DNA from 2 places in the Bacillus swezeyi genome. Region 1 is predicted to be linked to the other one. Evidence: predicted binding sites of a transcription regulator. Region 1 holds the regulator's gene; the other holds the start of a gene.
What was found. Region 1 encodes LexA, which represses DNA repair genes until DNA is damaged. Its sites were predicted from a motif close to CGAACATATGTTCG; they were not measured.
Positions count from the first base shown of each region.

Region 1 (5,418 bases):
GTAATTTCAGTGATGTTATTCCCGTCTTCTACATAGAGCACTTCCCAGTTCATTGCTTCAAAGCGCTGCTTCACGTTTTCAGAGAAAGAGCGGTCTAAATCTCCGTCAAGGGAAATATCATTGGAATCATAAAGCACGATTAAACGGCCGAGGTTTAGGTGGCCTGCAAGTGAAGCCGCTTCCGATGAGATTCCTTCCATTAAATCCCCGTCACCGCAAATACTGTATGTATAATGGTCAACGACACGATATTCGCTGCGATTGTAAGTTTCTGCAAGATGGCGTTCTGCAAGCGCCATTCCGACAGCCATTCCGATTCCTTGACCGAGCGGGCCTGTCGTCGCATCAACGCCAGGAGTATGTCCGAATTCAGGATGACCTGGTGTTTTGCTGCCCCATTGGCGGAAATTCTTTAGATCTTCCATCGATACATCATACCCGCTTAAATGAAGCATGCTGTACAGCAGCATTGAACCATGTCCGGCAGATAACACAAATCGGTCTCTGTTAAACCAGCTTGGGTTTTCAGGGTTTACATTCATCATTTTTGTCCAAAGCGAATAAGCCATCGGAGCAGCCCCCATCGGCATGCCTGGGTGGCCGGATTTTGCCTTTTCAATGGCGTCTATGGATAGTGTCCGTATCGTTGCGACAGATTTTAATTCAATCGTTTTCATTTTTATCCCCTTCCTGTATGTACTCTACTTTCTTATCATAAATCTACCCATCAGTTTTCACAACCATTTCAGCTCAGAAAGCGTCTGAAAAATGGTGGTTGATCTCGTTATGCTCCTTTTATTTCAATATTATACACAAAAAGGGAATACGATATTGACGTATTCCCTAAAATTAATGAAGGCGGCGGTTTTTTTCCTTTTTGAGCTTTTCCGGCGTCACATCATTGCCTTCCGGATCTACGATTGTCACATTTTTCAGCGTGTTTTTCATAGATGCGCGGACACCATTCAAATATTCCTGGCGCAGCTTCTGCTGTTCTGCTTTTTCTTCCTCCGTCAAAGAGCCGGTTTTTGATTTTTTCGCAAGCTCATTGATTCTGGCTATTTTTTCTTTGGAAATCATAATATGCTCCTTTGATTTGTTTATCATTCATACTACTAAATTCGCTCTCGTTTGACAACAAATGAATCCGGCTGGCTGCTCTTATACTCCTGATAGCGGCGGTGTACGGTAGCTTTCGATATGCTGTAGCCAAAGCCCCTTAAAACGGCTGCAATCTCTGCAAACGTCAGCTTGTTTTCCCTGAGCCGAATGATTTCTGAAAGCGGGGCTTCAATCCGCTCCCTCCCGTTTCCTTCATGTTGGTTTTTTAGATTCCTTTCCGGGCGGTAGCCGTTTTCGACCGCTTTCTTCATCCCTCTTTTAATCTTAAGATTATGTATTTTCCGCTGGTATTCTTCCACGATGCCGACGATTTCCAAAACCATTGAGTCGGCCTCGGAAAGTTCCAGCTGTCCCCTGTGTGCGAGTGTATAAATTCGAACCCCTTCTTTATATAAGCAGTGAAGGAGGGCTATTTTGGCGTTTCCTCTTCCAAGCCTTGTATCATCCTGGATCAATACAGCATCCACTTCTGATCTTTTTATTTCATCAAGCAAATCGAATACACCGTCCCGGTCCATTTCATATCCGCTCGCCTGTTCGGAAATGACTTTTACAACGGTCATGCCGTGTTCGGCTGCAAGTGATGCAAGCTCCTCTTCCTGCCGTTTTAAGGAGGTTTCCTGCTGCTCCTTCGTCGTGCTCACCCTGGTGTATATAATCGCGTTCATGGAAATCCCCTCATCCTTCTTACTCTACTTCTGCAAGCTGATATCGGTCAGAATGCTGCTTTGTTACCGGCAGAATCAGAACATCGCCGGGTTTGATGACAGATGTCGGCAGATCGTTTTTGTCGGCAACCCACTCAATGAATTTTTGCTTGTCAGCGGACTTGCCGCCCTCGATGTGGTCGGCAATCTCCCATAAAGTATCTCCTTCTTGAACTTCTATTTTAACATATTGCTTGCTTTCCTCCATCTTTCCGGCAAAAGACAAAAACAGAACACAGAAGCTGATCACAGCAGTAAACAGACTGACGAAAATCAATGATTCCCTATTCAAATCTATCACCCCAAACAGAATATTTGTTCGCTTTTTGTGCTTTCAGTATACATACGAACAAATGTTTCTGTCAATTGTTTTTTTCGAACCTATGTTTGTACTTCGAGGAAAAACATGCTATAATCTACCTAAAATCGACGTTTTGAGGTGCAGATCATGACGAAGCTATCAAAAAGACAACTTGATATATTGCGTTTCATTAAAGAAGAAGTGAAGCGCAAAGGCTACCCGCCTTCCGTCAGGGAAATCGGCGAAGCGGTCGGCCTGGCATCAAGTTCTACCGTACACGGCCACTTGGCAAGACTTGAGACAAAGGGGCTGATCAGAAGAGACCCGACGAAGCCGAGAGCGATCGAAATCCTGGATACCGAAGAAGAGATTCACATTCCGAAAAACCAGGTTGTCAACGTTCCCGTCATTGGAAAGGTAACGGCCGGGATGCCGATTACTGCCGTCGAAAATATCGAGGAGTACTTTCCGCTCCCTGACCGCCTGGCTCCGCCGGATGAACATGTTTTCATGCTCGAGATTATGGGGGAAAGCATGATTGATGCAGGGATACTGGATAAAGATTATGTAATTGTAAAGCAGCAGAGTACCGCAATCAATGGAGATATCGTCGTGGCCATGACCGAAGATGACGAAGCGACAGTCAAGCGGTTTTTCAAAGAAGAGACCCATATCCGCCTCCAGCCGGAAAATCCGACGATGGAGCCCATTATCCTGCAGAATGTGATCATTCTCGGCAAGGTGATCGGCGTTTTCCGAACCGTTCATTAATCATGGGGCTTACTCAGAACCGCCGGGAAACCGGCGGCTTTTTTTGATCAAAGCTATGTTAACTAATAATGTTGATTTTAAATATATAGCAGGATTTTTATGAAAAACCCTGCTATAACTACAACATTTAACTAATTATGTTCAACTATTGTGATTTGTTCCTGTTTTTATATTCATAAATATCCTGAATATTAAGTAAGAAAATCCAGAAAACCCTAATATCCCTATTAAAATCATTAGAGGGAATTGGTCTGAGAATATCATCCCTAAAACAAACAACATAAAACAAACCAACGCTCCTATAAGGTGAAATATTATATTTTTTTTATCCAAAGTGGTACCATCTCTTTTCTCGCTTGTTATTTTATAATTCATACGTTCTCAAAGAATAATAAGTTTTATTAATCGGAATTAAACAACAATCTACAAGCATTTAGTAGTAGATGCATTATCATTTCGATGACTAACAATATCTAAGAATTGAAACCAACTCAAATAATGGTCAAGGTATTTTGTTGCCACACCATTAAATCGTTGTATCCAACCTTCTAAACGACTGTGGTAATTATTAACATTTTGGATGTGATAAAGACCCTTGACACGCTCCGTTCTATCCGATTTAAACCGATAATGTTCTAATCCTTTGCTTTTGGCATAGGCAGAAAAAACCCTCCAGCGCAAAGCGTGTTGTCAAAAGTTAATTTAGAGCCAATAGCCTTATCTAATTGAGATTTGACAATCCGGCCTTTTCCAAGCACCCCGGAATAAGCGGCTTTTTGGCAGTCTCTTGCGATTAAAACACAAACTTGTTCGTGGCTAATACCACGAAACTTAGATGAACCTCCACGCTTACGAGGTTTGCGTCCTTCTATGTTTCTTTTACCTTTTTCAGAGTAAAGGAAATATGTTTTATCCATCTCTACAATCCCTGAAAATGTATCAAAGTCCATTTGTTTAATAGCAGACAATACTTTGTGTCTCCAATAAAATAGAGTGACATAATGAACATTACCAATAAGGTCTGCTGATTTTCGAAGAGAATAACCTTCTAACATACATTTAATGAAGTCTAACCATCTATCTGGCTTATGAGTACGGTATAGCGTAGTAGACATTACATCAGTAAATGTCTTTTTGCAATTTTTACAAGGTATCGTTGGCGTTCAACTTCTTTTAGTCCCATTTTCACTTTATACTTACCGAAACGCACAACTTGCTTAGAAGAGCAACGTACACAATTATAGCCATTTTTATTTTTCCGTTCTGTTACTTCTTGAAAAACAGGTCCACTGTTTGAAAAGGATGATAGAGAATTGATAAAGAATTCTTTTAAGCGGTGTTGTTCTGCTGAATTTAACTTTTTAATTTCTTCAATCAGTTCTCTTAACGTCATTATAATCCCTCCAAACAGATGTCTTTTATCATAATATAGAATATTTGTTTGTTTTTATCAAAAAACAACATAGTTGATTAACATAGCATTGATCAAAAAAATCAGGTTCGAGACCATGCCCATTGTTTGGGTGGCGAACCTGAAAAAGAGGAATTCATAATATGCTTACACACTTATTATCTCTAACTTTACAGTTACTGTCAACAAAAAAGTTTCCTAAGGGAAAAAAAATTAAAGCAATACATTTTTTTTGCTTTCACTGAACAATAAACAAAATTTTTGTTCCATCGGCATATCCGCTCAGCCTGCTGCCGACCCAGGAGCCTGCCCCCCGGTTATCTGTTGAAGCGACATATCTCACTGATGCCCCCTTTCCTCCTTCCTCACACATCGCCATCGGCCATTCATCACGATCATATCCCGGTTTCGTCGGAATCCCTTTTAAAGACTCCTGGCGCCGCTTATCCGCTCCTTCTCTTTCGATTGTACAGACATCGGAATGACCGGCTTTAATGGCATCGCTGATATGCGCCCCTGTTTGAGGATAGCGTGATTTCGGGAAATACAAAACATCATCATATCTTGCAGCTCCTTTTGCATGCTGCGTTGACGATGCAGCACCTCCAGAAAGCCCTGGCAGCACAGCCGCAATAAGCAGTAATCGAATCGTCCATCTCTTCAACATAAAAAAACTCCCTTAACCTGGTTTTATCACCAGGTTAAGGGAGGATTGTTTACGCTTTTCGGTTTTTTTGTGTAAAAGACGTTTAGATTGTGTAAAAGATCGACATTTCATCTCAACATTTTTATTCGTCTATTAATCGGTATTTCTTTAATATGCTGTGCGTAATGGCTTTTGCATTTGAACCTATGCCATTTATGTTTGTGGCGAATACATAAGTTCTGCCGCCGTTTTTAATGACCCCTGTAAACCAGCCCAGCTTCATATCGGACAGCCTTGTGCCTGTTTTGCCGTAAAGTATGTAGCTGTCTGTTTCTTCTTGAATCATCATCCGCTTTACCGTTTTCATCACGGACTTGTTAAATGGAAGCGATTCTTCATAAAGCTTTTCCATAAAATCCGCCTGTTCCAGCGGAGAAATTTTCAGCGTGCTGTCGAGCCA
Region 1 is NZ_CP133085.1:2,144,629-2,150,046, reverse strand. Features, by position in the region: gene tkt (transketolase) at 1-677, opposite strand, end outside; gene RBH91_RS10805 (DUF896 domain-containing protein) at 850-1,080, opposite strand; gene RBH91_RS10800 (YneB family resolvase-like protein) at 1,116-1,790, opposite strand; gene yneA (cell division suppressor protein YneA) at 1,810-2,121, opposite strand; gene lexA (transcriptional repressor LexA) at 2,278-2,901, shown strand; partial or broken gene RBH91_RS10785 (IS1595 family transposase) at 3,266-4,294, opposite strand; gene RBH91_RS10780 (NucA/NucB deoxyribonuclease domain-containing protein) at 4,551-4,979, opposite strand; gene blaOXA (class D beta-lactamase) at 5,101-5,418, opposite strand, start outside.

Region 2 (5,418 bases), 990 kb from region 1:
TTTCTGCTGTCATTTCATAAAACTCTGCGTGCATGTCGTGTTCTTCCACAGTTTCCGCACTGACGGGGCGGAAAGTCCCCAGGCCGACATGGAGGGTGATAAAGGCGATGTGCACGCCCTTTTCTTTCAGCGCGTCAAGAATCTCATCCGTAAAATGCAGTCCTGCGGTCGGCGCCGCAGCCGATCCTTGTTTCTTGGAGTACACCGTCTGGTAGCGCTCCTTGTCATCAAGCTGTTCTTTTATATAAGGAGGAAGCGGCATTTCTCCGAGAGATTCCAGCACCTCATAAAAAATCCCTTCATAGCGGAATTCTATTTTTCTTCCTCCGTGATCAAGCTCTTCTGTACAGACTGCCGTCAAACGGCCGTCGCCAAACGTGAGAACGGTTCCCCGTTTGACCCGTTTCGCAGGTTTGACAAGCGTTTCCCACTCGTCGCCTTCCTCCTGTTTTAACAGAAGCACTTCAACCTTTGCGCCCGTCTCTTCTTTCACTCCGAACAAGCGCGCCGGCAGAACCCTCGTATCGTTTAGCACAATGCAGTCGCCGGCTTCTAAAAAATCAATGATGTGTTTAAATGTGCTGTGGGTGATGTCCCCCGTTTCTTTATCCAGCACCATCAGCCTTGAAGCATCCCGTTCTTGTAAAGGAACCTGAGCAATAAGGCGTTCAGGCAGTTCAAAATCAAATAAATCCACTTTCATTTTTTTCACCTTATTCTATCTATATACTTTGATCTCATTTCATCCGTCCGAAGATCGAAAATAATACGGACAGGATGATGCTGATGACAATACATGTGACAACAGGAAAGAAAAATGTGACGTTTCCTTTTTTTACGAAAATGTCGCCCGGAAGCTTGCCGATCAGCTGCATGAATAAACCAATACCAAAAATGACAGCGCCTAATATCATCAATAGCTTTGGAAACTCAGTCATCGTGCGGAACCTCCATTTGAAAATGGCTGTAAACATCCGGTGTGACAATGCGCCCCCGCGGCGTTCTTTGAATAAAACCGATTTGAAGAAGGTACGGCTCATACACGTCTTCAATCGTATGAGACTCCTCTCCGATCGTAGCCGAGATCGTATCGATGCCGACAGGGCCGCCGTTGAATTTTTCGATCATGCCCATTAAAAGCTTGCGGTCTATATGATCAAGCCCGAGCTTGTCAACTTGAAGGCGCTCAAGGGCATCAACCGCCACTTCCTCGTTTATGGAGCTGTTTCCAAAGACTTGGGCAAAGTCTCTGACCCGTCTCAGAAGCCGGTTGGCAATCCGCGGCGTCCCTCTTGACCGTCTGGCAATTTCCAGGGAAGAAAGCCTGTCGATGTCGATCTCGAACAGCTCGGCCGTTCTGACGACGATTTCTGACAACTCATCCCGCGTATAGTACTCAAGTCTTGACAAAACACCGAACCTGTCCCTCAGAGGCGCTGTCAAAAGCCCCACTCTGGTCGTGGCGCCGACAAGTGTAAATGGGGGAAGATCAAGCCTGACAGAACGGGCTGACGGCCCTTTGCCGATGACGATATCAAGGCAGAAATCCTCCATCGCCGGATACAGAACCTCTTCAATCGAACGGTGCAGGCGGTGGATTTCATCAATGAATAACACGTCTCCAGGCTCAAGGGCTGTCAAAATCGCCGCCAGATCACCAGGGCGTTCGATCGCCGGACCTGACGTCGTTCTGAGATTGACTCCCATTTCATTGGCAATGATTGCGGCAAGGGTCGTCTTTCCCAATCCGGGAGGGCCGTATAATAATACGTGGTCTAATGTCTCCTCCCGCATTTTCGCAGCTTCGATGAAAACCCTGAGGTTATCTTTGACTTTTTCCTGACCGATATACTGAGCCAGTTTTTGCGGACGCAAACTTTGCTCAATCGCTGATTCATGGTTGTCTAGTTCACTTGATACGAGCCGCTCATCCATGAACATCACCTTACTTTAGTAATTTTTGCAATGCTTTTTTCACATATTGATCCGTCGAAAGCGCCTCTTCTTTTTTCAAGTAAGGGTGCACTTTTTTAATCTCGCGGTCGGAGTAGCCGAGCGCACTTAAGGCTTCAAGCGCTTCATCAAGCGCGGTTTCCGCTTCATGAGCCTGTTCACGTTCTTCATGGTTAAACAGGCTGGCCGCCATAGACGGAACGGCGTCTGCCAGTTTCCCCTTCAGATCGAGTATGATCTGTCTGGCGGTTTTCTTCCCAACGCCTGGGAACTTGACTAAAAACGCTTCATCTTCATTCTCGATCGCTTCAATGACCGCGCCCGGATCGCCGGAAGCAAGGATCGCAAGCGCTCCTTTCGGGCCGATCCCCGTTACGTTCAGCAATTTTGTAAACAGCATTTTTTCTTCCCTTGTCGAAAAGCCGTACAATGCAAGTGTATCTTCTCTTACATAATGGTATGTATAAATCGTTTCTTTGCTGTTTTCTTTATAAATAAACGGATTAGGCGTAAAGATCTGGTATCCGATCCCGCCGTTTTCAATGACAATATATTGGGGCGACACATAATCAATCGTCCCTTTTACGAATTCGATCAACGTTCATTCACCTCTTTGACTGCTCTTCATTGTAACATAAAACAGACAAAGCTAGAATGAAAAAGTTAACATATGTTCGCTCAACACGTTGATGAGGAAAAAGCTTTTTTCACAGCCCAAAAAAAGACATAACGGTGTCATGTCTTCATATCTTTCATATGAGGCTGATCCCCCGATGATTTAACGGCTTCAATGACATGTTCAAATTCCTTCTTCGTCCGATAAGGAATTCCTTTACGGAGGTCATCGGCCATACGGCTTTCAAGCCGCTTTATATCAATCTGAAAAAAGGACTGAATCGGCTCGGACAAAACGCCGGGACGGCCGTGGAAAGTAGAGATGACGCCATCTTCCGTCACCCCGATATAGCCGTTTGTTTTACTGAGTGGAGAGATATCATCCACCTGCTTGCGAAACAATATAAATCCTTTTTTTTGATCAACAAGCTGCCACCCTTTATAAGCGGCTTTAAAATCTTCCACCTTTCCGATGGCCTCTTCCTTGCTTTCGATTCCAACGTCCCCGTCCAAATACACCTTTTCAAATTGAATTTGAATCTTGGCCGGCTCTTGAGTTTCCGCTGGCCGAATTGCTGCAGCTTCCTGCTGAATGCCGAAAAGAATAGCAAGCGGCAAGGCTGCAAACAGGACAAAGTTCATTTTGTTAAGCATTTTTCGGCTGTCCACAAATATCACCTTCTTTTTCGCCTTCAAGATCTTATCCATAGTTTGACCAACGCTTTTGAAAATTAATCGCGTGCCGGAGTTTCATATGATAAATGCATAAAACAGGTCCGCTTTTATATCGTCAAAGGGCGGCGGGCAAGCGCCTCGGTGATACAATTGTTTTACAGATCGATTACGACTGTTACGTTTTGAAGCCAATGTTGAAGTTTCCAGGCATTTAGGATGCAAAGCCGCCCATTCTCATGTATAACAGCATTATAGAGTTATCTTTTGAAAGAGCTCCTAAAAAAGAAGGTGAACTCAACATGACAAAGGCGAAAACATATTCAGAAACCGTCATATACGACACGAACAAACGATTTAACAAGCTTGTCAAAAAGCCTGATGAATTGGAATTAATCGGGAAAGGACGGAGCGCATACGTTTTTAAACTGAGAGAGCAAGGCAGGGAAAAGGCGCTGAAAGTCTTTTTCCCCGAATTCAAAGAAACCGCTCAACGGGAAGCGGAGATATACAAAAAACTTTCTGATTCTCCCTATTATCCGGATATTTATGAAACGGGACATTCCTATATTTTAATGGAATATATTAAAGGACATACCTTTTACGAATGTTTAATCAAAGGCATCCGCATCGAGGATGAAATGATTCAAGAGGTGGACCGAGCTTTGCAAGATGCGCGGCTTAAAGGATTAAACCCTTCTGACATTCACCTTCGAAATCTGATTCTGACCCCGTCCGGAGCCGTAAAAGTCATCGATGTCGCCAGGTTTTCACAAACGAAGGCATGCAAACAGTGGGAGGACCTTAAATCAGCCTATCAAATCCTTTACAAAAAAAGTGGGTTCCCGCAAAAAATCCCTAAATTGTGGATGGAAACGATCGCTTTTCTTTATAAAAAAAACTGGCTGCAAAAACAATGGACCGCCAGAAAAAACAAATTTCACTCATAAAAAAACAGCCTTCAGGAAAGGCTGTTTTTCTTATCCGAATGATGAAACCTTCCAAGGGCACATACCGTATATTAGTCAGCATCCCTTTTTGAAAGGAGCATCAGATGTTGAAGAAAAAAAAGCGGCAGAAATCTGACAAATCGGATTACCTATGCCTATTTGATTTGCTCGAGCCTTTATATTACTTGCTGAGATTAGCAGTAGGCGGCATCGCAAAATTTATCAATTAATAGTCACTGCCAGACCCTCCGCTGTTGGAACGTTCAGCTGAGCAAGATAAACGCTGCAAATGTGACAAGATAAAGCGCAAATGCTCCGCTCATCCATTTGACCGGCTTTCTGGACAGATCCAACAGCCCTTTGACTCCGTCATTCAGTATCATGCTGATAAAAATAACAAAAGCTGTTCCAAAAGCCAGCATGGAAATCATGAAGAAAATCATATTCATTTTAATTTCCCCTCCGTACAATCGAGATTTATACCTCTGACAACAAAGCAGCACATCTTCTGATAAGATCTGATACTTCATCTGTTTTCAACTATAGATTTTGCAGGTTAAAAAAAGGCTGTTTTCTAGTTTAAATTCCGTTTAAATCAAATAAAAAAGCGAGAATCTTCTTGATTTCCCGCTTTTTAAAACCAGTATCAGTTTTTATAAATCATAAATATCGTCCCGTCTGAATCACTGCTGATTTTGCTGTGAAGATCCATTTGCTTGAGCATCATCTCAATAATGGACAGGCCGATGCCGGCGCCTTTTTTTCCGGAGACGGCGTCAAAGCCCGGTCCCCTGTCTTTAATTTGCAGAACAGGACGTCCGCATGACATTTTTGTTTTGACAGATACGTATTTTCCTGAATAGGCGTGACGCAATATATTTTGAAACAAATTATCAAGAATGCGTTTTAGCCATGTTTCGTCAATGTCCCACTCGATAGGCTGTTTTAAATCAATGTCGACGTCGAACTGTTCTTTTTCAAAAATCGGATACCAGCCGGCCAATGAGGAACGGATGACCCTTAAGACATCGGTGCGCTCTTTGTGCAGCGGCAGTCTTCCGGCAGCCAGAAGCGAGTAGGAAGACAGATTGTCGATCAAATCACCGATAAAAGCGATTTTATCGTTTATGACCTGTAAAGAATGGCTTCCTTTTTCACTAATGTCTTCATCCTTTAACGAGAACGTATGTCCTCTGATGACGGTAAGCGGCGTTCTTAGATCGTGGGA
Region 2 is NZ_CP133085.1:3,132,586-3,138,003, forward strand. Features, by position in the region: gene queA (tRNA preQ1(34) S-adenosylmethionine ribosyltransferase-isomerase QueA) at 1-703, opposite strand, end outside; gene RBH91_RS15505 (DUF2905 domain-containing protein) at 738-938, opposite strand; gene ruvB (Holliday junction branch migration DNA helicase RuvB) at 931-1,935, opposite strand; gene ruvA (Holliday junction branch migration protein RuvA) at 1,946-2,551, opposite strand; gene RBH91_RS15520 (intercompartmental signaling factor BofC) at 2,689-3,237, opposite strand; gene RBH91_RS15525 (phosphotransferase) at 3,543-4,190, shown strand; gene RBH91_RS15530 (hypothetical protein) at 4,298-4,420, shown strand; gene RBH91_RS15535 (Mas-related G-protein coupled receptor member D) at 4,454-4,639, opposite strand; gene RBH91_RS15540 (HAMP domain-containing sensor histidine kinase) at 4,837-5,418, opposite strand, start outside.
Region 2: ruvA (Holliday junction branch migration protein RuvA) is a predicted target of LexA. The motif match lies at 2,617-2,630, and genes of this name have one in related genera.